2 regions of the Paenibacillus sp. OK076 genome follow, and region 1 is predicted to be linked to the other one. Evidence: predicted binding sites of a transcription regulator. Region 1 holds the regulator's gene; the other holds the start of a gene.
The links. The regulator LexA, encoded in region 1, represses DNA repair genes until DNA is damaged. The targets are predictions, from matches to a motif close to CGAACATATGTTCG.
Positions count from the first base shown of each region.

Region 2: a site for LexA is predicted at 5,868-5,881, ahead of BMY78_RS12310 (SPL family radical SAM protein). Genes of this name have one in related genera too.

Region 1 is NZ_FOCH01000001.1:3,339,294-3,351,225, reverse strand. Features, by position in the region: gene BMY78_RS14755 (hypothetical protein) at 1-80, shown strand, start outside; gene BMY78_RS14750 (hypothetical protein) at 431-688, shown strand; gene BMY78_RS14745 (YolD-like family protein) at 702-1,037, shown strand; gene BMY78_RS14740 (CatB-related O-acetyltransferase) at 1,462-2,121, opposite strand; gene BMY78_RS14735 (aldehyde dehydrogenase) at 2,680-3,981, shown strand; gene lexA (transcriptional repressor LexA) at 4,092-4,718, opposite strand; gene BMY78_RS14725 (LysM peptidoglycan-binding domain-containing protein) at 5,025-5,402, shown strand; gene BMY78_RS14720 (DUF896 domain-containing protein) at 5,499-5,708, shown strand; gene BMY78_RS14715 (hypothetical protein) at 5,835-6,347, shown strand; gene BMY78_RS14710 (HAD family hydrolase) at 6,375-7,181, shown strand; gene BMY78_RS14705 (ABC transporter permease) at 7,751-8,680, shown strand; gene BMY78_RS14700 (carbohydrate ABC transporter permease) at 8,693-9,562, shown strand; gene BMY78_RS14695 (ABC transporter substrate-binding protein) at 9,640-11,271, shown strand; gene BMY78_RS14690 (GntR family transcriptional regulator) at 11,376-11,932, shown strand, end outside.
Region 2 is NZ_FOCH01000001.1:2,782,458-2,794,389, reverse strand. Features, by position in the region: gene BMY78_RS12345 (DUF6492 family protein) at 1-154, opposite strand, end outside; gene BMY78_RS12340 (YheC/YheD family protein) at 357-1,121, shown strand; partial or broken gene BMY78_RS33265 (DNA-binding response regulator) at 1,232-1,315, shown strand; gene BMY78_RS12330 (glycine C-acetyltransferase) at 2,028-3,218, shown strand; gene BMY78_RS12325 (L-threonine 3-dehydrogenase) at 3,256-4,215, shown strand; gene BMY78_RS12320 (hypothetical protein) at 4,632-4,874, shown strand; gene BMY78_RS12315 (transcription initiation factor TFIIIB) at 5,188-5,385, shown strand; gene BMY78_RS12310 (SPL family radical SAM protein) at 6,072-6,905, shown strand; gene BMY78_RS12305 (winged helix-turn-helix transcriptional regulator) at 7,134-7,490, opposite strand; gene BMY78_RS12300 (ABC transporter permease) at 7,628-8,284, shown strand; gene BMY78_RS12295 (glycine betaine ABC transporter substrate-binding protein) at 8,296-9,201, shown strand; gene BMY78_RS12290 (ABC transporter ATP-binding protein) at 9,167-9,985, shown strand; gene BMY78_RS12285 (ABC transporter permease) at 9,982-10,608, shown strand; gene BMY78_RS12280 (zinc-binding alcohol dehydrogenase family protein) at 10,612-11,586, shown strand; gene BMY78_RS12275 (ester cyclase) at 11,607-11,932, shown strand, end outside.

The sequences.
Region 1 (11,932 bases):
GAACGAATATCGTTCAAGTTACTCCATCACAAGTAAGAGCCTATTATTCAGGAATTGTTACACAAGATTCCGGTTTCTAAACTTACTAAAGGAAAACCCGCCAACTACTAAGGTTAGCGGGTTTTTGCTAATCCCAAATAATTCTACGATCTTGATGCACTTCAAACTGGTTACCTACTCTGTTGCCTGCATCTCTATTGTCTGAAGAACTTATGAATTTATTCAATATCTGCTCCATACCTGCCTTCAAGAATAAAATTACATAACATGGTGTAAGCTATTATTACTCTCTCCTATGAGTGCTACTATAAATGTACCTGGTCTGCTCGACTGGTTTTTTTTGTTGTTTATAAAAGAACAAATGTTCGCATATAATGAATTCGAGGTGGTTAACATGTTGACAGATTATCAACGTAAGGTCCTACGGATCTTGTACAACTACAGTGGTGGGCGGCGACGGCTGCCTACAATCCATGAATTGACTGTTAAAACGGGTAAGCATAAGCCAGACGTCATGGCTGCCCTGGACGCTCTTATAGCCTCGGAATACATACATTGGGATGACAAGTCAGATACGGCTAGTATCGTTATTTTGGAAGACTGGGAACGAGAGTCTGAGCTGCCTAAGCTTCCTAAGGCACCGTCGCCGGCGCAGCCAAATGATTTAAGCTATTGGACTGAATACTGAGGAGGAATGCAATGTGTCGAGCAAATTGACGGCTAACGGGATCTTTGAAGGATCTCGCATTATTCTTCCAGAACATCGGGAAGCATACTTAAACGAAATGAAGGAACAAGAGAGACGGGGGAAGCCTGCCTTGGATGAACAGGAAATGCAGCTCATTGAGGAAGCGATCCTGGAATCTTACCAAGAATGCCGCTCTGTTACGTTGACTGTATTTAACCCATTTGATGACGAGATTATGCGGGGCGTTGTGACATCGATCGATAAGCCAAACAGGAGAATTAAACTTGTACGCGCTGATGAGGATTATAGTTGGATCAAGATCGAAGAAATTACTGCGGCAAGCCGATAATTGATAGAGCCCCAAGGGATTACTCCAGGGGCTCAGTTTTTTTCCTTCTATTATATAGGGTTGTTTCGGACATATGATTTGTAATCCATCGGAGCTGTACTGACGGTTCATTTGAAGTTCGGGGACATCCCCCAACTCGTCCCCCAAACGTCCCTCAAGTCATGCAAAGCTATGATTGAATACGAGCTTTTGTTTCTATTGGATTCCATATTTAGCGCTTATATAATGAAAGAAACAATAATATGAAGCCATCGTACATAAATCGTACCCAAGTCCACCAATGGGAACGCGATTAATATATCACGTTGTACTAATAGCTGAATCCCTTGGCGCTCTAGCGCTGAGGGGTTTTTCTTTTTGTGGGCGGGGGATATAAAGAAGCTAGGTAGAATATTATTCTACCTAGCTTTATATATATAGGAGCTCAGTCCTTAATTTCTGATAAATAGTACTCATATAACTCATCAATAGAAGAACTAGAAAGTAAGTGAGTGGCTGCTTCAATTGATTCTCTTTTCCAATCAAACCAGCGCATTTCTTTTAACTTCATGATTTTTTCTTCTGAGAAACGCTTTCTAACTTCTTTTGCAGGATTTCCACCAACTATCGTGTAAGGGGCGACATCTTTTGTTACAATTGAGCCTGCTGCAACAATCGCACCTTCACCAATGGTAACACCAGGCATAATCATGGCATTCATGCCGATCCATGCATCGCTTTCTATAATGGTATCTCCCTTGGGTGAGAATGAACGGCTAATTTGATTAGCGAACGGATAAACCGTGATCCACTCCGCATGGTGATTGTTATTTCCTCCCATAAGAATAACGACGCCGGCTGCGATACATACATAATTACCAATAATTAATCGATCTATTTGCCAACCAAATTCCTCAATCGGGTTGAATAAGCTCCTCGATTTTTCATCTCCCCATAAATATCTCACGCATCCATCTTCAAAAGATGAATGGTTATCGTAATAACCAGAGTAATAGGAGTAATCGCCAACATCAATTAATGGATTGGTTCCAATGTCCTTTAAATACTTAATTTCGGACCAGTGATTAAAGTGGTTTATATTCATTTTAAATTCCTCGCTTCTAAGTTATATTTCTGAGTAACTTAGAAGCGTGATGCGGTAGCCACATTCTTTAGTTTTTTTAGACGACGAATCATCTGAATCATCCTTCCTTAAGATATGAGGGCCATTGTAGCAATGACCTCTTTTTTTGTCAATCCTATTCTCGTAAACATATGCAGTAAGTATCCTGATTCCAAGTATATATCAAGTGTATTTAATGAAGAGAAAATTCAGGAAGAAATAACATAGGCAGAAACCGTGTGCGCTATCGAGAACGATTACTATCTCACGTTGTAGTAGATCAGGGACCGAAACAAAAAGGTAAAGGGAAAGCTGGTATTCGTAGTGTAGATCTTGGCATCTTAGCATTGAGGTTTTAAAGTAGTCAATAAAAAAGAGAATGGTTAATTAAATTACGATCATATCGTTGAAGCGAAAGTTCATATTGATTGTTTACTCTATTTTTACAGTATCTATATGTTGATAGTTTCATATAATTGCGTTATAATTCATTTATGTTTTTAGAAATTAAATTTTGAACAATTAATTGGAGATGTTAATATGGAACAAGAGAAGCAACTGGTTTCCGCACAGCGGACATTTTTTTATACAGGTCAAACCAAGTCTGTAGAGTACCGTATTCGTGCTCTTCAGCAATTAAGACAGGGAATTGAGAAATATCAGCAACGTATTCTTGACGCACTCCGTGCGGATCTAAATAAATCTGAAACAGAGGCTTATGGCTCCGAGATTCGAATTGTGTTGGGTGAACTGGATTTTGCATTGGAACACTTGGAGGAATGGGCAACACCAAAACCTGTGCCTACAAATTCTGCTATACCTGATGGTACAAGCCTAATTTATCCAGAACCTTATGGAGTTGCTCTTATTATTGCACCATGGAACTATCCGTTCCAGCTGGCTTTCGGCCCTCTAATTGGAGTCATTGCTGCGGGTAACTGTGCTATTATTAAGCCGTCTGAATTAACTCCAGCCGTATCACGTCTGACTTATAATTTGATTCATGAGATATTTCCTAGTGAGTACCTGGCAGTTGTGGAAGGAGAAGTCGAGACCAGTACAGCATTGCTGAAAGAAAAGTTTGATTATATTTTCTTTACAGGCAGTACAGGTGTTGGCCGCATTGTTATGAAGGCAGCTGCTGAGCATTTGACTCCAGTTACGTTAGAACTAGGGGGTAAGAGCCCAGTCATAGTTCATCAGGATGCGGATTTGAAGCTGGCGGCTCAGCGCATTGTTCGTGGTAAATTTCTGAATGCTGGGCAAACCTGTGTCGCTCCTGACTATTTGCTTGTACATGAGGATGTACATGACAAATTAGTGGAATTGATCGGTGCAGAAATTCAGGACAAATTTGGAGACGATGTGTTGCAAAATGCTGATTTTCCGCACATTGTCAACGCACGTAACTTTGATCGTTTAGCGGTGTTACTCCAAGATGGCAAAGCAATGATTGGTGGACGATCTGAACGTGATCAGCTGCTCATTGAACCAACAGTACTGGGGGAAGTGGATTGGAAATCCCCAGTGATGCAAGAGGAGATCTTTGGTCCAATCCTTCCTGTGTTTAAGTATACTGATCTTAACCCGATGCTAGATGAGATTGTTCGCCGTCCAAAACCACTGGCATTATACCTCTTCACGCAAAATGATAATCTGCAGAATCAGGTTCTGAATCAAGTTTCTTTTGGTGGTGGTTGTATTAATGACACATTGTCTCATATGACATCACATTATCTTCCGTTCGGCGGCGTAGGAGAAAGTGGAATGGGTTCTTACCATGGTCATCAGAGTTTTGATGTGTTCTCTCATCATAAGAGCATTCTTAGACGCAGCGAATAGTCGTTAACGTAGAATAATATAAGTAATATGTAGAAAAAAGAGGTTGTCCCGGAACGGGACAACCTCTTTAAGTATCTTATTGTGAAACATCTGAACAACATCAATACATATTAATGAATATCACGGAAAAGGCCAATGACTTTGCCGAGGATGCTAACGTGTTTCAAACGCAACGGTTCAAAAGTCGAATTTTCCGGTTGAAGACGAATATGATCTTTTTCTTTGTAGAACGTTTTTACCGTTGCTTCATCGTCTTCAGTCATGGCTACTACGATGTCGCCGTTATCCGCAGTTTGCTGCTGACGTACAATAACATAGTCTCCGTTAACAATGCCTGCTTCAACCATACTGTCACCCACGACCGAAAGCATAAATACTTTCTGATCGCCTACATAATGCGTAGGAAGAGGGAAGTAATCTTCGATATTTTCTGTTGCTGTGATTGGAACCCCTGCAGTAACTTTACCCACGACTGGAATGCGAGCAACGCTGTGAGCAAACTGATGTGAATGCTCTGACTCTTCCTGGCTGAGAAGTTCAATGGCTCTTGGTTTGGTTGGGTCGCGTCTAATCAGACCTTTCTTCTCCAAACGATCCAGATGTCCATGTACTGTAGAGCTGGAAGCCAACCCAACGGCCTCACCAATTTCGCGTACGGAAGGAGGATACCCCTTCAACCGGACTTCATTGCGTATAAACTCCAGAATAGCCTGTTGCCTGCTGGATATCTTCGACATACCGTATCAACCCCATTTTAGTAACGTTTGGGAAAATTATAACATAGAACCTCCGTTCGTACAAACATAAGTTCTAAATAAAATGCCATAAAATCAATGTTTTTTTGCAAATTAAGATGAAAAATTTCTTTTAGTCTAATCAAATACTGCAAATGACAGTTCCCATACAATAGAAGAAAGATAATGGAATGTAGGATGTTACAAAAAAAAAGCGAACAATTGTTCTAAAAAGTTATTGTACAAAACAAGTGTTCGTGTTATATTGATTTCAACGGATAGGAACAAACGTTTGGAGGTCGATATTTAATGAGATATTCTACTTATCAAAGCATTTACGAACCGGTGCATTCAGAAGTGGTTGAAACGAACATAAGGAATTTTAAGAAGGTTTTTGCAAAAGGTAACGTCCCAACATGGGTCTTGAAATTAATAATCGTAAGCTTAATTATACTGGTTGGATGCAGTACAGTATTGACAGTGTTTGCTGGTAATGAAAATGATCTGTTGCCTGGCGGGAAGATAGCAGTTTCACAAGGAGATACACTATGGAGTATATCATTGAATCACAAACCGGAAACAATGGATACACGTATATATATAGAAGCAATTAAGAAAGTCAATCAACTTGGATCAACTTCAATACAAGTGGGGCAAGTCTTAATACTGCCTCAATTCACACAATAAAACTGCATATTCACACGCATTAATGCGTGTCAGCTTGACAAGCTGCCCTTATCATGTCAAAGTTAATATGACTTTGTATTTTTGGAGGGGACAAGCTTGGATATAGATAGTCTGGTAGCACGTATTAATGAATTGGCTCGCAAGCAAAAATCTACTGGATTGACAGAGGAAGAGCTCGCTGAACGTGCCAAGCTTAGAGAAATCTATTTGAATAACATTCGAAGCAATTTCAGACAACAACTGGATTCGATTGAAATCGTAGATGATGAGAACGATCAAGGCCACCAAGGCAAACTCAAACATTAAGGAAACCTAATGATATCATTATGATATTTAGGTTTCTTCCTGTTATCTAGAGGTTGCAAATTATAGGGGGAAATGTTGGTTTACTGTTATGTAAGCCGATACAAAGAACATCTAAGGGGGATTCTCATGTCGCGTTCGTTCGAGAGAACGGTTCGGAAAAATTCTAAGCAGTTGAATCAGCAACGTAAAAAAAGCGGTCAACCGATTTCAGGCACACCAGGTGAGGAAGTATTTAAAGGACGCAGCCTTCTGTTTCCTATTTTTCTGATCGGACTAGCATTCCTGTACCTCTTTATGAGTACATTTCTTGTCAAAGCTCCGATGACCACCTGGGACTGGGTGACCATGTTGCTGTATGTATTTTTGGCAGTCATCTTCATGCTCCGTCGTCCTTATGTCAAAATAGGAAGTAACCGGATTTTGACGACAAAAGGGAACCGTGAGCGTTCAATTGGAGTCGACGATATCGTGAAATTCAGATTTGAGCCAGGCACGGTTGTGATTGAGCATAATGCACGAGGTAAGAGATGGGTATTTACCAAACTACTCAATCGTTATGATACCGATGCAATCACTGAGCGTCTTCTGAAATTCGCCAAAGCACATCAAATCACCGTGGAAACATACGAGAAAAAGTAATTTTGCATAAAGGGGAAGATGACCGAAATGGCGTTAAAAGCGATTTTGTTCGACCTGGATGATACTTTGCTGTGGGATGAGCGCAGTGTTCGAGAAGCCTTTCATGAGACTTGCCTGATCGCTGCTCAAGAGACTGGTGTTAAACCCGAAGAACTTGAAGAAGCTGTTCGTAATGAGGCACGTAATCTGTATGAGTCTTATGAAACTTTTTCGTTTACCAAAATGATTGGGATTAACCCGTTTGAAGGTCTTTGGGCTAACTTCACGGGTGGGGATCAGCCGGAATTTCGCCAGTTGGAGCAGCTTGCACCTGCATATCGTAAAGAGTCATGGCGTCGTGGCTTGTTAAAGCTGGGTGTTGATCGTGAAGATCTGGCGGAACAACTCGCCTCACAATTTGGGGCAGAGCGGAGATCAAGACCCCATGTCTATGAAGAAACGATGGAAACGTTGAGTCATCTACAAGGGAAGTTCAAGCTTTTGCTTTTAACCAACGGCTGTCCTGCTTTACAACAAGAGAAGCTTGATGGCGTTCCTGAATTGGCTCCTTTTTTTGACGAAATTATTATCTCGGGTACATTCGGTAAAGGAAAACCTGATCCTTCGATCTTCGAGCACGCATTGAGTAAGCTGGGAGTGCAACCTGAGGAGAGTTTAATGGTTGGAGATAAGCTTACGACTGATATTCGTGGAGCGTTGTCTGCAGGTATTCAATCTGTTTGGATTAACCGTGAGAACAAAGAGAATACCGAATCGTATGTGCCTGACCATCAAATCAAGCATTTATCCGAATTGGAACGAATCATTGCTGAATTCTCAATTAGTGCATCATAAATCGTTTTTTTCTTGTACTGCTCAAACATTGTTAGGTTTTATGAGATGTATTTTATCCATAAAACCTAACAATGTTTTTTTGTTTTGGGACAGCTTGAACTGAACCGTAATTACGAAATATAAAATTTTTTATTAAAAGTTATTGATATTATAGAACTGCTGATTTAGAATATAACTAACATACTAGTACAACTAGTATGCGAAGAAATGCAGCGGATATCTGTTGACTTACTCGAATGAAGTGAAACAGGAGTTATTCGCTCTAATTTTGCTTTCTATTGTAAGCGCTTTAAATAATTAAAGAAAGCCACTTAATTCAGTAAAAACAACAGGTAGTGGTTAGTAACAAAATGATGGTAAGCATCTTAACCGATATGTATCTCTAGTGATTGCCAGAATTGATACCGCTTACATTATTGATTTTGTAGTGGGGGTGAAGTTCATCTAAATACTTGTCTTCTACAAAAGGAAGATATGATAAGACTTGCCGAAAACGCTTTTAGTTTATCAAGCTAAGGATCGGAGTGAAATAACATATGGAGTCGGAAACCGCTAAAACTACACTAACGATGACATCTTTACGAAAAGAAAGCAGGTTAAGAACGGCTGCAGCTCTGCTTCGCAAAGATTGGCAGCTGTACTCGCTGTTAATTCTTCCAATTATCTATCTTATTATTTTCAAATACGGGCCAATGCTTGGTAATGTAATCGCCTTTAGACGATTTGTACCGGGAGGCAGTATTTTTGGAGAGACATGGGTTGGATTCAGGTATTTTCAGATGTTCATTCAAGATCCAACCTTTTGGAAAGTATTTGGAAACACACTTATGCTCGGTGGACTTGCGTTACTTTTCACCTTCCCAGTTCCGATCATTTTTGCATTGCTGCTGAATGAGGTGAAAAGCAAACGCTTCAAAAAGTTTGTGCAGACCGCATCGTATCTTCCGCACTTCTTGTCCATCGTCATCGTTGCCGGAATGATTCTGCAATTAACGGCAGTTAATGGCTCAATTAACGGAATGGTATCATTTTTTACCGGAGACAGCATTCCTTTCATGCAGCGAGCGGAATGGTTCAGAACAATCTATATCACCTCTGAGGTTTGGCAAGGTATGGGGTGGGGAGCCATTCTATATTTGGCTGCGTTGACAACCATTGATGATTCTTTGTATGAGGCTGCGCGGATCGATGGTGCAAACCGTTGGAAGCAAACCCTCCATATAACCATACCCGGTATTCTCCCAACGATTGTTACATTGCTGATTTTGAACATGGGTAATTTCCTTGCGGTTGGATTTGAGAAAATCTTACTCCTTTACAATCCGCTGATCTACGAGACATCTGACGTGATTTCTACTTATCTGTACCGGGTAGGTTTGCAGTCGAGCAATTTCAGCTATGCTACCGCCATTGGGTTGTTCGAATCCATTATTGGGCTGATCCTGGTATTCTCGGTTAATGCAATTTCACGCAGACTGACACAACGAAGCTTGTGGTAAAGGAGGAGCAATATGCTGGAGTCAAAATCATACAAAGTATTTAAAGTGTTCAATGCCATCTTTTTGCTGCTTGTGGTGTTCATCACGCTCTATCCGTTTCTGAATGTTGTGGCCCAATCTTTCAGTAGCGAGGCTTATATTAATTCAGGCAAGGTGAGCATTATCCCAAGAGGATTTAATGTTGAAACCTACAAGACGATCTCTCGTGACAGCATGTTCTGGACCAACTATAAAAACACAATTATATATACGGTTGTAGGTACTTTAATTTCCATGTTCATGACGACGATTTTCGCTTATGCCTTATCCAAGAAAAGATTAATGGGACGAAAGTTTTTGACGATGTTTGCAGTTTTCACGATGTTTTTCAGTGGCGGCTTGATTCCTAACTATGTCCTGATTAACTCTCTAGGTTTCAATAATACGATGTGGGCTTTGGTTGTGCCTGGTGCAATCAGCATTTATAACATGTTAATTATGAAATCATTTTTCGAAAACATGCCTGAGGAGCTTGAGGAAGCGGCAGCAATCGACGGTTTGAATACGTACGGCATTTTGTTGCGGATCATTCTACCGCTGAGTAAAGCTGTCATGGCAACGATGGTTCTGTTTTACGCTGTAGGACACTGGAATTCATGGTTTCCCGCATTTCTGTATCTCGACAAAAAGGAACTGTTCCCAGTAACAATCTACTTGCGTAATATGATCGCCGGCGCGACTGGTGGGGCTTCCGCGGGAGCATCTGCAGATAATTTGACTCAAATCGCTGCGAATATTAAGTCGGTGACCATGGTACTTACCATTCTTCCTATTCTGACCATCTATCCTTTCGTCCAAAGATATTTTGTAACCGGTATCATGTTGGGATCTGTTAAACAGTAAAACAGTAATCCTAAAACGATATAGTTCAACATCTTGATTGTAAGGCCAATCTAAACCACATGCAGGGGGAGAATTGAATGAAACAGAGACCACGTAAGCTGGTAGGCAAGATGGTATTGGCAACAATGATGAGTGTCGTTCTGGCAGCATGTAGCAGCGGAGCTGGTGGAGACAAAGTCGAACCAGAATCCAAGGGAGCCATGGAATCCTATGGTGTAGGGCAGACCTTTAAAGCCACTGAACCGTTTAATCTATCTATTCTGTACAGTGACCAGCCTGCATACCCGTACAAGAAAGATTGGCTCCTGTTCCAAAAAATCTCGGAAAAAACCGGAGTTACGCTTGATCCTACCATCGTACCGATGAGTGACTATCCCCAGAAAAGATCTCTTTTGATCAGCTCTGGAGATGCTCCACTGGTTATTCCGAAAACCTATCCAGGTGAAGAAGCGGCTTTTGTATCCTCGGGTGCGATTTTGCCAGTGAGTGACTATGTTGATTTGATGCCTAATTTCAAGGATAAAATAGAGAAATGGGGACTTGAGGATGAGCTGGAGGGCCTTCGACAAGAAGATGGGAAATATTATGTACTTCCAGGTTTACACGAAGAGGTATGGCCAGACTATACGCTTATTGTGAGAACTGATATTTTTGAGAAAAATAACATTGCCATTCCGAAGACATGGGATGAATTGTATGAGGCTGCCAAAAAGCTGAAAGAAATTTATCCGGATTCCATTCCATTCTCTGATCGATTCAAGTTCAATAGTACGCTGGGTATTGCAGCTATTGGTTTTGGGACAAAAGCTGGATGGGGATTCGGTAATGGTCTGACATATCAGGCAGACAAGGATGAATTTGTATACACGGCTACAACACCGGAATATAAAGATATGTTAACTTACTTCAACAAGCTTGTATCGGAAGGACTTCTGGATAAGGAAAGCTTCACGCAAGACGATGATCAGGCTACACAAAAATTCGTTTCTGGTAAATCATTCATGATCAATGGTAACTCACAAACGTTAGTACTGCACCGTAATGACATGAATAAAACATTGGGAGAAGGGAATTTCTCCATCGCCAAAATTACGGTCCCTGGTGGTCCAAAAGGCCAACTGATGTCTGGCTCCAGACTTGAAAACGGTGTCATGATTTCCGGGAAAATTAAAGACAGCGAAAACTTTAAAGCAACCATGCAATTTATTGACTGGTTATATTATAGTGATGAAGGTCAGGAATTTGCTAAATGGGGTGTTGAAGGCGAAACCTTCACCAAAAAGGACGGCGTTCGTAAACTGGCAGAAGACGTGAATTATAACGGATTGAATCCGAAGGGCACGAAAGATTTGCGTATAGATTACGGCTTCTCTGGTGGTGTGTTTGCATATGGAGGCACGACAGATTTGCTGCAATCCATGTTTAGTGAGGAAGAACTGAAATTCCAACAAGACATGAAAGATACAAAAGAAGTGATTCCTGCAGAGCCACCAATTCCTTACTCGGATATCGATCGTGAACAAGTCACGCTGCTCAGTACACCACTCAAGGATTTTTCGGATCAAAATACACTTAAATTCATTTTGGGAGAACGCAAACTTACCGAGTTTGATGCATTTGTAAAAGAATTGGAAAGCCAAGGATTGTCTCAATATTTGCAGCTTGCCAACGACACGTATAAGAAGTACAAAGAAAACAAGCAACAGTAGTTCTGAATTGAAATTTGCCCATTGCCGTTTCACTGAGGGAATTTTAGTGGAGCGGCAAATTGTGCTAAGATGGATGAATACGGCTGAGAGGAAGAGGTTACGGAATGTCACTTAATCAAAAGATTAGAGGTTCGACCCGGGATTATTCATACAATCTGATAAAGGAACGAATTCTGCACCTTGAACTTGAGCCTGGTACCAAGATTTCCGAGAAGGAAATTGCCGATGAATTGCAAGTAAGCAGAACGCCAGTACGTGAAGCATTCATGAAGCTTGCCGAAGAAGAATTACTGGATATCATTCCACAGAGTGGAACCATCGTGTCCCATATTAATCTGGAGCATGTTGAAGAAGGCAGGTTTATGAGAGAGAAGATGGAGAAGGAAATTGTTACTCTGGCTTGTACTTCTTTTCCGGAAGAATTCAGATTCAGACTTGAAACCAATATTGCCATGCAGGAAGTATGTATAGGAAAAAATAACTTCTATCGGCTTTTTGAACTGGATGAAGAGTTTCATCAAATATTGTTTCAAGGCACAGGAAAAATGAGAAGTTGGAAAATGCTGCAGCAGCTCAATATTCCCTTTAATCGCCTTCGTTTGTTACGCCTGTCTGAAGATTCCGATGCAGAGGTTATTATTTCACAACACAAAGAAATATA
Region 2 (11,932 bases), 560 kb from region 1:
GAGAAACAATATAAATGCCTCCAATGGGATGTTTTACATAACGGCGAATGTTATTGATGACGAGGGGAAGGGTAGCCAAATCTTTCTCTATCGCTGGTATAAGAACATCAATCTTAGGCGCATTATTCAACCGGATTCCAGGCTCGACGGACATCTTCTCAACTCCTTGCACAAATCGTGATGACTTATTATATGGTATGTGTGCAAAAGTGTTTTGGTCAGGGCATGTGCAAATATACATTTTTTACGAATAGGGCTTTTGTTGAGGGTTCCTTTATCGGTATTACATATAATGCATGCAGGATCTTGATCAAACAGCGAGCTTTGATGCGGTGGCTGAAGGGAGAGTTTACGACATGGGAGTTGATAAATTGCAGCCGTTAAGAAGCAAATGGTTAAAAACAAAATTGATCATTAATAATGAATCAATTAAACCGTTTATCCCCGACACACAGAAATATAACAAAACGAATCTGAAATCCATGATCAGCAAATATGGAATGGTCTATGTCAAACCCGAGAGAGGTACTTTCGGGATGGGTGTTATTAAGGCCGAGATGGACAGTCATCAACATTTTGTCTATCAGATAGAGCAAAAACGCCTGACGTTTGACAGCTTTGAATCGTTTTATAGCAGTCTGACTCGTTTGGTGCATAAAAGAAGTTATCTGATTCAGAGAGGAATCCATCTGCTTAAGCACAATAACAGACGTTTTGACATCCGAGTCATGATACAGCTAAGCCCGACCAAACATTGGGAAGCTACCGGAATCATAGGGCGACTGGGTCATCCAAAGAAAATCGTAACCAATTATCATAGTGGTGGTACACCGATGGATATTCACAAGCTGCTACAATCGCATGCATCCACAAAACGCAGAAATAAACTGGTTCAGGAGATGAATGAGCTTAGCCTGCGCATAGCTCGTCATATGAAAAAAAAGTACCCGTATCTAATGCAAATCGGTGTGGATATCGGCCTTGATCACAGTCTGAAACCCTGGATTATAGAGGTAAATGTCAAACCGGACCCATTTATATTCAATCAATTAAAGGATAAGACGATGTATCGCAAGGTAATACGATATTACCGCCATGCTTTCCCCAAAAAAACAGAATAACAGACCGGTTTTTTCATAGGAATGGATGGAGAAGGTTTCAAGCTCAAGAGTCGCCAATATGGCGACTTTTGAGCTTGAACTGCCTTTTAGGGTCTGATAATGCATCGTAATACATGGTGGAGAGCTTCGATGTCATCACCTTTCAATATCTGATTAAGCCAATTCAGCCGCAAGTTTTCGAGGAAAAGATGTTGCTTTGGGAGTTATTCTTGATGGTCCTTTGAAAGATGCTGTAGTGAGTAGAGAAAGTGACTTAGTGTTGAGTATTGTAGAGGGACAAGAACCTGTTAGCTTCGTTCAAGGAGTACTTGCGTGTCGGGCTGCGCGACAATGTGTTGCCGCCGATGGTGTCGAACACGACATCGACTCCACGGCCCCCCGTTTATCGCATGATGGCGTCGACATTCTTCAAAAGAAACGAGTGTCTATTATATTGAAGAGGCAGCTATTGCTACAGGCGAACATGATGATCCGAACAGCGCTGTTGGCATGGGTAATGCTAGCACCTTAAGGAGTTTATAGCTATGGAACTGTAGTGGTCAGGAGAGCCTAACCTCGGCAAGCGCTTCCGTACGGAGTCATCTCATTGCGTTTGCCGCGGAAGAATCCCGTTTGAACCGGGGTAAATCGATTGATTTAAAGGAATAAGCAAAAGAAATAATGGCTGCACAAGAAGTTCCGAGCAGCAAAAGATATAAGCAAAGATTTAGTAGCGATTGCTTCCGGGAATGGGGGAAGCAATCGCTATGTTTTTTTGCGGATATTTTTATTTTTTGTCCGCCACATGTGTACAATAAATAAAAAAGATGATACATTGAAATTAGTTTAATTCCTTTTATAACAGGTTTTTTTGAAGAATACTATGTCTCCTGTACGAGGACATACGTATATCGAGGAGGGAATGGAATGTCAAGTCAAGCATTGGACCAATTTTTAAGTTCGAGCATCGAAGATCTAAAGACTAAAGGTCTATATAACGTCATTGATACGCTGCAGGGTGCAAATGGTCCTGTTATTCGTATCGACGGAAAGTCCCTAATCAATTTGTCTTCCAATAACTATTTGGGACTGGCAACAGATTACCGCCTGATTGATGCTTCAGTTAAGGCGTCGCAGACATACGGGGCAGGCGCAGGGGCTGTGAGAACAATTAATGGTACGATGGATCTTCATATTGAGCTTGAAGAAAAACTGGCCCGTTTCAAAAAAACGGAAGCCGTTATCGTGTATCAATCGGGATTTAACTGCAATATGGCTGCTATATCCGCGGTAATGGACCAGCATGATGCGATTTTATCCGATGAGCTGAACCACGCTTCGATTATTGATGGCTGCCGCCTGTCGAGAGCCAAGGTGATTCGCTTTAAGCATTCGGATATGAATGATTTAAGACAGAAGGCAAAAGAGGCCAAGGAATCCGGTCAGTACCATAAAATTATGGTCATCTCCGATGGGGTTTTCTCCATGGATGGTGATATAGCAAAGCTGCCCGAAATCGTGAAAATAGCTGAAGAATTCGATCTGATTACTTATGTGGATGATGCCCACGGTTCGGGCGTTCTCGGAGCAGGTGCGGGAACCGTGAAGCATTTTGGATTGTCCGACCGCATTGACTTTCAAATTGGTACTCTTTCCAAGGCGATCGGCGTTGTCGGCGGTTATGTGGCGGGTAAAAAACAACTGATCGAATGGTTGAAGCTGAGAAGCCGTCCGTTTCTGTTCTCGACATCGCTACCTCCGGCTGTAATCGCTTCTTGCAGTGCTTCTGTCGACATTTTGATGAATGACAAAGAGCTGATCGAAAGGCTGTGGGAGAACGGCAATGCTTTGAAAAATGGCCTGAGCCAGCTTGGATATAATGTAGGCCAAAGCGAAACGCCAATCACACCTTGTATCATTGGCGATGAAGTAACCACTCAGCAGTTCAGCAAACGGCTCTATGAAGAAGGAGTTTACGCCAAGGCAATCCTGTTTCCGACGGTTCCGAAAGGAACGGGAAGAATACGCAACATGCCGACAGCTGCCCATACCAGGGAGATGCTCGACCAGGTGATCTCCGTTTATGAGAAAGTTGGCAAGGAAATGAAGCTGATTTAGCTGCATTCGCGGGAGTATATTTCGGGAGGAATGTCTTATGGACAAGATTTTGGTGACTGGGGCACTGGGCCAAATCGGTTCTGAGTTAGTTGTTAAATTACGTGAAATTTATGGTGTGGATCACGTTGTTGCTACGGATCTCAGGTCATCAGCCCACGAAATTACCCGATCCGGGCCATTCGAGCTGCTGGACGTGACGAATGATAAGGCGATGTTCGAAATCGCCAAGCGGTACGAAGTGGATACCGTCATCCATTTGGCTGCGCTGCTGTCGGCTACTGCTGAGGAGAAACCGCTGCTTGCCTGGAATTTGAATATGGGCGGATTGATGAATGCACTTGAAGTATCCAGGGAGCTCGGCTGCCAATTTTTCACTCCAAGCTCCATTGGATCTTTTGGGCCTTCGACTCCGAAAGACAATACCCCGCAGGATACGATCCAGCGGCCCAATACGATGTACGGTGTGAACAAAGTGTCCGGCGAACTGCTTTGTGATTATTATTTTCACAAATACGGCCTGGATACGAGGGGGCTGCGATTCCCGGGTTTGATATCTTATATGACGCCTCCCGGCGGAGGAACGACGGATTACGCCGTGGAAATTTATTACGCAGCCGTGACGGCTGGCCGGTATACATCTTATATCGCCAAGGACACAAACATGGACATGATGTATATGCCGGATGCCCTGAATGCTATCATCGAATTGATGGAAGCGGATTCATCCCGGTTGATGCACCGAAATTCATTTAATGTCACCGCAATGAGCGTCGATCCGGAGGCGATCGCTGCAGCGATTCGGGATGAGTTTCCCGGCTTTATCCTCGATTATGACGTTGATCCGAAGAGACAGGCGATTGCCGATAGCTGGCCGCATTCCATTGATGCGACGGCAGCGAAAACAGAATGGGGATTTCTTCCCCGCTACGACCTGAAGGCCATGACGAAGGATATGCTTTCACAGCTAAGCGAGAGACAAATGCTTCGCAAGGCTTAAAGTGATTATGAATTCGCTGTGCAAAGCCAGTTGAAATACAAAAGAAGCTGCATCAAGAGGTTTGGCGTTACCCGGACCTTTTGTTGCAGCTTCTTTTTCACCCTCCAGCCCGGACATTTCCGTGGTCTGTGGCTTATAAGATAAAGAACACGGCATAAAGTTTGCAACAGGACGGACCGAGGCATGCAAAATTAAAACACAGAAGTGAAAGAAAGGGAGCTGTTTATGTCGCGGGACAAGAACATGTTCTCATTGCGATAGGCGTTTTTCTAATCGTTATTTTGCCTGTTAGTTCATTTATAGATATAATGCAGATGTACAATGACACAAAGTTACCAAACAAGAGAACCCTTTGAGCCACATTAATAAAAGAATAAAATGATAGTTTCATTAATCAAGCAAGGAGTGTGCATATAATGGGTTCATTTTCGAAAGAAACAAAAGATAATTCTTACGTAGTAATTCCGTCAGAAAATGTAACTAAGATACAATTTGGAGATCCGTGTTATAACGGTTATCAACTAGCTGGGCAAGAATTCTGGGAATTAACGGGTGTCTCTTATACCACTGAAGTATCTTCGTTAGAAGTTCGTAAATACCAATACCATATGGCAGGACATCTGCATCATGCCTTATTACCGCTTAGCAAGCTGCTATAAGTTAATTTTGTATTTTGAAGAAGGAAGGGAATAACCTTGCAGGAGTACTACTTGACGCCTATAGAAATAGTAGCGATCGGTTGGGTTGTAGCACATTTTTTAAGGTAGTTCCTTTGTTACATGACAGTCTAATTGAAATGGGTATTAAAGAAGGTGTGACTCATACTACTGATGATATAGTTTCAGATGATACGATTTCACACGTTGCTCTAATAGCCGTTTACAAAAAAATGGGATTTACGTTGATAATAGAAAGTTACATATGGACTATATAGAAACAATGAAAAGATAATTTCATTGAAGGAGGTTCGGGATGAGAAACGAAGAATGTTGTCCTGAATGTGGAGGAACAAAATTTGGGGAGGGCAAGTCGCACGGCGAAGCTAGGGTATATCCTATGAAAAAGATGCTAACATTAGGATCAGATGTTACTCATGTAATTTGTATAACGTGTGGATTTATTTTAAAAAGTTTTGTTAAAGAGCCACATAAATTTGAGGATAATAAATAAAATTGTACTGCAAGAAAGGGGACCAACAGATCAAGTTCTAACTCTGCTCAGTTAAATAAAGACTAAAGGGCATAATTGCATGAAAGTAGGGAACTTTAAAAAAATTCAGTCTTTGTTGTCGAGGGTCAAGAACATGATCCCATTCAAGTCGCTATTTTAGCGGCTTTTTTATTTTATCGGTACAAGTTCGTGTCCCAAGCCAAGGACAAGAACTTGTACCGATTACCGTATTGAACAAGAACATGTTCCTACTCCCGATTAGATGTATATCCCAAAAAAGCACATGTAGTTAAAACTTGAATAGGCAGCATTGGAGGGACGGTTTTACATTTTTTAGAATACCTAAATCTAAAAAAATAGGAAGGAACCTTTTTTAATTGTTACCACCTCGGAAAGTTACCAAGCCGTTGTATCCACAGATAAGACACAGGTTCAGAATAAGGACATTCTTATAAAAACAATAGTTTAATCTTTAATGACAACAAACAACTGTTCTTAAAACGGTTGTTTTGTTGTTAACACCCAATAGTTACATTCTGGTTCCTATCTAATAAAAAGGTGCCTACTTTTCAAGTAGCATGAGAAATTTTAAGATAAAAAGAAAGGCGGTTCATGCATAGTGTGATCGTTCAATTAACTGATTAAGTGGGAGATTAAACGAAAGTAATTGAGGGGATGGTAACATCATGCCGATTGAAATCAAAGACATTGTGTCTAAGAAAATATTAAGTGAAGTAAAGGGTTATCTTGATATTGGTTTTACTCATTCGCTAAATCCCTATACAGGTTGTGCATTTGCTTGCGAATACTGTTACGTCAGAGAAATGCCAATTCAAAAGTTTAAGGATATTCCTTGGGGATTGTGGGTGGATGTCAAGAAAAATGCAGCAGAAAACTATGTAAGGGAAGTCTCTCTTCTAAGACGCAAAAATAAACCCATAAGTATATTCATGTCATCAGCCACAGATCCTTATCAACCTGTAGAGCAGAGGGCAAACATTACAAGAAGCCTATTGGAAGAAATGGATAAAAACCCACCAGATTCACTTCAAATTCAAACTAGAAGCCCTCTGGTTGCCAGAGACCTTGATATACTACTTAAATTAAAGGAAAAATGTCGGATTCTGGTTTCAATGACAATCGAGACAGATCGCGAAGATGTGAAACGAATTTTTTCACCCTATGCTCCTGGAATAGATTTAAGAGTTAAAGCCTTGAAAAAGATAAATGATGCAGGGATATATACACAAGTATCTATTTCCCCAGTGCTACCTTTTTCACCTAATTTCGCTAACATGATACAAGGTATAACTGATCGAATTTGGATTGATACGCTACTGATAGGTGATGGTCAAATGGGGATGAGATCTGAGCGTTTAAAAATGCCAAAATTATTTGCTGCGAACGGCTGGGACAAATGGTACGAGAAAAGCATTCATCTGAAAGTGGAAAAATATTTTAAGGCAAGATTTCCATCTGAAATCATTCATGTATCTAAAAACAGCGCATATCCATTTTGATTTTATATAGCCATTCATTTTGTGAGGATCTTGCCCGTTTTTTCTTCATGCAATAGAAATATTGCAGAAACTGGTGTTCGAAGATCAACTTTCTCTTACGAGTCAATGGAGGACGCATGAGTCCTCCATTGACTTAACTTGAAGATGAAAATACAGGGTTTATGATTCCATGGGAATAATAGAGGAGCTTATTTTATTTTGAAATGACGGTGGATTAACACTTCGACTTCATTCACTCTGATGAATATCGTCTGGAAGTTCATCATTGAGTTTCTGGTATCCAAGGCCCCATGTCTCCATAGAGAATATAATTGGCTTCAGTGAATTTCCTAAATCACTTAAACTGTATTCGACTCTCGGAGGAACTTCTGCAAACACCGTACGAATGACAATTCCATCCTCTTCCATTGAACGTAAATTTTCAGTGAGAACCTTTTGACTGATCTCCGGGATACTTTTACGAAGTTCTCCGAATCGTTGAGTCCCCTTCAAAAGATCCCTCATAACCAATAACTTCCACTTGTTACCTATCAAGCCAACTGTCGTTGCCACAGGACACAACGGCAACTCTTTTTTTGAAATCACTACATTATCGCCTCCAATAGTTACTATTAGGTTCCTATATAACAAAAAGGTGCCTACTTTCAAAACGAATACATTGCTTATATTATAATTCTGTCGATGAGAAAAGCAAATGAAAATGAATGAAAGGAGGAGGGAGTTTGCAAGAAAGTTTATGGATGCAACTGAGTGACTATTTTTCGAATCATATGTTAACGTTCTTGAATTCTTGGAAAGAGCATTTAAAGATCAGTTTATTGGCATTGATGGGTTCTACACTTATCGGGATTGCATTAGGTACCTTATCAACTAAATACAATCGTTCCGAAAAATGGATCATCTCGTTATTCCAAACATTACGAATCGTTCCCAGCCTAGCGATCTTACTTCTGTTGCTTCCTATCATGGGTACTGGAATTAGGCCCGCCCTTGTTGCTCTCATTATTTTAGGAATCCCTCCTATCTTAATGAATACAGTATCCGGGTTACAAAGTGTGTCCTTGTCTTTACTTGAATCTGCACAAGGTGTAGGGATGTCTGAACGACAAATCCGATGGAAAATCCAATTTCCAGTGGCTGGACCATTGATATTGACAGGGATTAAAACCGCTGCGATTGAAATTATCGCCAGCGCCACTTTGGCTGCCAAAATTGGAGCTGGTGGATTAGGAGAAATTATTTTTACCGGTTTAGGACTCAATCGAACGGATTTACTTTTAATTGGTGGTATTTCAGTAGCGATTCTGGCTATTGGTATAGGATTTATTTTAGACCTGTCTGAACGTGTATTGTTTAGATATAAATTCTTGCAAAGGTAGGGTCCACACAAATGAAAAAGAACATAAAGAAAAAATTGGTTTTAACCATTTCAATCACACTTGTTTTGTCCATAATTTTGAGTGCATGTGGTAATAAAACGAATAATCATGGATCTACTATACGAATTGGTTCAAAAGACTTTACTGAGAATTTAATTGTCGGGGAGCTATATGCTTTGGCTTTGGAGAACGCGGGATACCAAGTAGAGCGTGTTCCTAATATTGCGGGTTCCATCATTCATTCATCGATTGTTAATAACGATATCGATATGTATCCAGAGTACACAGGTACGGGGTTGTTAGCCGTATTACAGATGGATTTGATGACAGATCCGGATGAAGTGTATACAAAAGTCAAGGAAGAGTACAAAAAGCAATTTAATATCTCATGGCTCGATTATTCAAAAGCAAATGATGGAGCGGGTCTCGTTATTCGAACGGAAGTATCACAAAAATTAGGGATCAAGACCATTACTGACTTGCAAAAACATGCCGGTGAGATTCGATTTGCTTCCCAAGGAGAGGTTGACCGGCGCGCTGACGGTATTCCAGCATTGGAGAAAGTGTATGGCAAGCTCAATTGGAAATCATCCAAAGTATATGATAACAGTTTGAAATATGAAGTGCTTAGAAACAATGAGGCTGATGTTGCGCCTGCATATACCACTGAAGGTCAGTTGGTGAACAAAGACGAGTTCACCCTATTGGAAGATGACAAACAAGTATGGCCACCTTATAACTTGGCGCCTGTTATCCGTGATAATGTGCTCTCAACGGATCCCGGCATCGCTGAAGTGATCAATAAGGTTAGTTCGGTATTGGATACAGACACCGTAACCGCACTAAACGCAAAAGTGGACGTAGACAAAGAAGAATATGAAGATGTGGCAAAAGAATTTTATGATTCCATTAAATAAGGATGGCGTTAACATGACTCCAACAGCAATCGAATTCCATGATGTGAGCAAAACATATTCAGATTCCAATGCATATGCAGTTGATCATGTGAACTTGTCGATAAGTGAAGGGGAGTTTATTACAATCCTCGGCTCCTCTGGATCAGGAAAGACAACTTTATTGAAGATGGTGAATCGGCTTAACGATCCTTCCCACGGGATTATTAAAATATTTGGCGAGGATATCGCTCGAGTTGATCCTGTAAAACTTAGAAGAAAAATTGGCTATGTTATTCAGCAAGTAGGCTTGTTCCCCCACATCAATATTGAACAAAATATTGCTACTGTTCCTCGTCTTTTGAAATGGGACAAAAAGAAAATCGAAGATCGGGTACAAGAATTGTTAGCTTTGGTTGGGTTAGATTCAGAGAACTTCAAACGACGTTATCCTTCACAATTGTCCGGAGGACAGCAACAGAGAATCGGTCTTGCGCGAGCATTAGCAACCGATCCCAAAATTATGCTGCTGGATGAACCCTTTGGGGCCTTGGACGCTATTACGCGCTTAAATCTCCAGGATGAACTCTTAAAGATTCATGGGGGAATGAAAAAAACCTTTTTGTTCGTGACTCACGATATTAATGAAGCATTCAAGCTGGGAACCAGGGTTATGATTATGAATCGGGGTAAGGTTTGTCAATTCGATACCCCGAGAGAAATTGTAACTCATCCTGCAGATGATTTTGTGTACTCACTCATTCAATCTTCGAAGGAGCAAGAACGTTTCTGGGGGAACTTAACATGATCGACTATGCCATTAAGCATCCGGATAAGTTGGGAAATGCATTGTTGGAGCATGTGGAGATTCTCATTTTGACCATGCTGCTCTCTGTGATCATTGCAATCGTCTTAACCATCTTAGCTCTGGCCTCTGATAAGGTATCTAGATCACTCATTTACATGTTTTCAATCTTGTATTCCATTCCGAGCTTGGCTTTGTTTGCAATCATGATCCCTGTGACCGGATTGGGGAAAACGACAGCCATTACCGTGCTCATTGCCTATAACCAATATATCCTTCTACGTCAGTTTATTGCAGCTTTGAAACATGTTGAACCATCTGTTATTGAAGCTGCTACTGGGGTAGGTATGAGCCGATTTCAGATCTTATTTCAAGTCCAGGTACCCTTGGCAATCAAGCCTCTGTTTACTGGCCTTCGACTTGCTTCGGTAACAACCATTAGCATGGCAACCATCGCTGCCTTCATTAATGCAGGAGGGCTAGGTACGATATTAAATGATGGATTACGGACCATGAATATCGATAAGATTTTGTGGGGGGGCTTATTGTCAGCAGGACTTGCCATTGTGACGAACGCAATATTCATGCTGTTTGAGAAACGAATATATTTGAGATCGGAGAGATAAATAATGAAGGCAGTTGTATTGGAAAGGGTCTGTACCCCAAAAGAACTACAGATCACTGAAGTACCTATTCCTATAGTCAAACCTGGGTGGGTACTTGTAAAAATCAGGGCGTTTGGAATAAATCGCTCCGAAATGTTCACTAGACAGGGGCATTCACCGTCCGTTCAATTCCCGCGTATTATTGGGATCGAATGCGTAGGGGAGATTGAAGATCCTTCAGATAGCACATTTATAAAGGGAACGACCGTCGCTTCATTAATGGGAGGGTTAGGCCGTGCATTTGACGGAAGTTATGCTGAATATGCACTTATACCTTCGGACCAAGTGTATCCTATTCCTAGCGATATGAAATGGACTGAACTTGCAGCGATACCAGAAATGTATTATACCGCGTATGCATCCTTATTTGAATGTCTTCAATTGACTTCAGGAGAGATGCTACTTATTCGTGGTGGGACAAGTTCCGTAGGCTTAGCAGCACTTCAGCTAGCTAAGAGTGTAGGAGCAAAAGTTATATCAACGACTCGAGACAAAGAGAAATTTGCACTTCTCCAACAAGCTGGAGCAGACTATGCACTGCTCGATAATGAACATTTGAGAGAACAGGTGTATGCTATTGCTCCAAATGGGGTAAACAAGGTTCTAGAGTTGGTTGGTACAACGACGGTAAAGGAGTCCTTGCAATTCATCTCAGAACGAGGGATTTGTTGCATGTCAGGAATATTAGGAGATGAATGGACTCTTGATGCCTTTGAACCTTTAGTGGATATACCCTCAGGTATATATTTCACAGCGTTCACCAGTGAAGTTATCAAAGAAAGTACACTGATCTCTTTATTTGAGCATATTCAAAAACAAGGTATAGTCCCACCTATTGCCCGAGTCTTTACACTCGAGGAGATTGGAAAGGCACATCTTTTAATGGAAAGTAACACCGCAAACGGTAAGATTGTTATATCCAATGACATTTGCACATGAAAATAGAAAGGGGTTTAAATATGACGATTACAGAAAACAAACAATTGATGTATCGTTTCACGAACTTCATTAATACGGCAAGCAAAGAACTTGCTGAAGAATTGATTGCTCAAGATGCTGTTTTTTATGTACCTATGCAAAAAGAACCAATGAATGGTCCAAGTGGTTATCTCTCCATAATTCATATGATGAGATCTGGTTTTTCCGATATACAATGGACTGTTAAAGAGCTGGTAGCAGAAGGGGATCTAATAGCAGCTCATTTTGTCATGAAGGGCACACAAGACGGAGAGTTTCTCGGGTTTCCACCAACGAGAAAGAAAATTGAAGTAAATGCAATGAATTT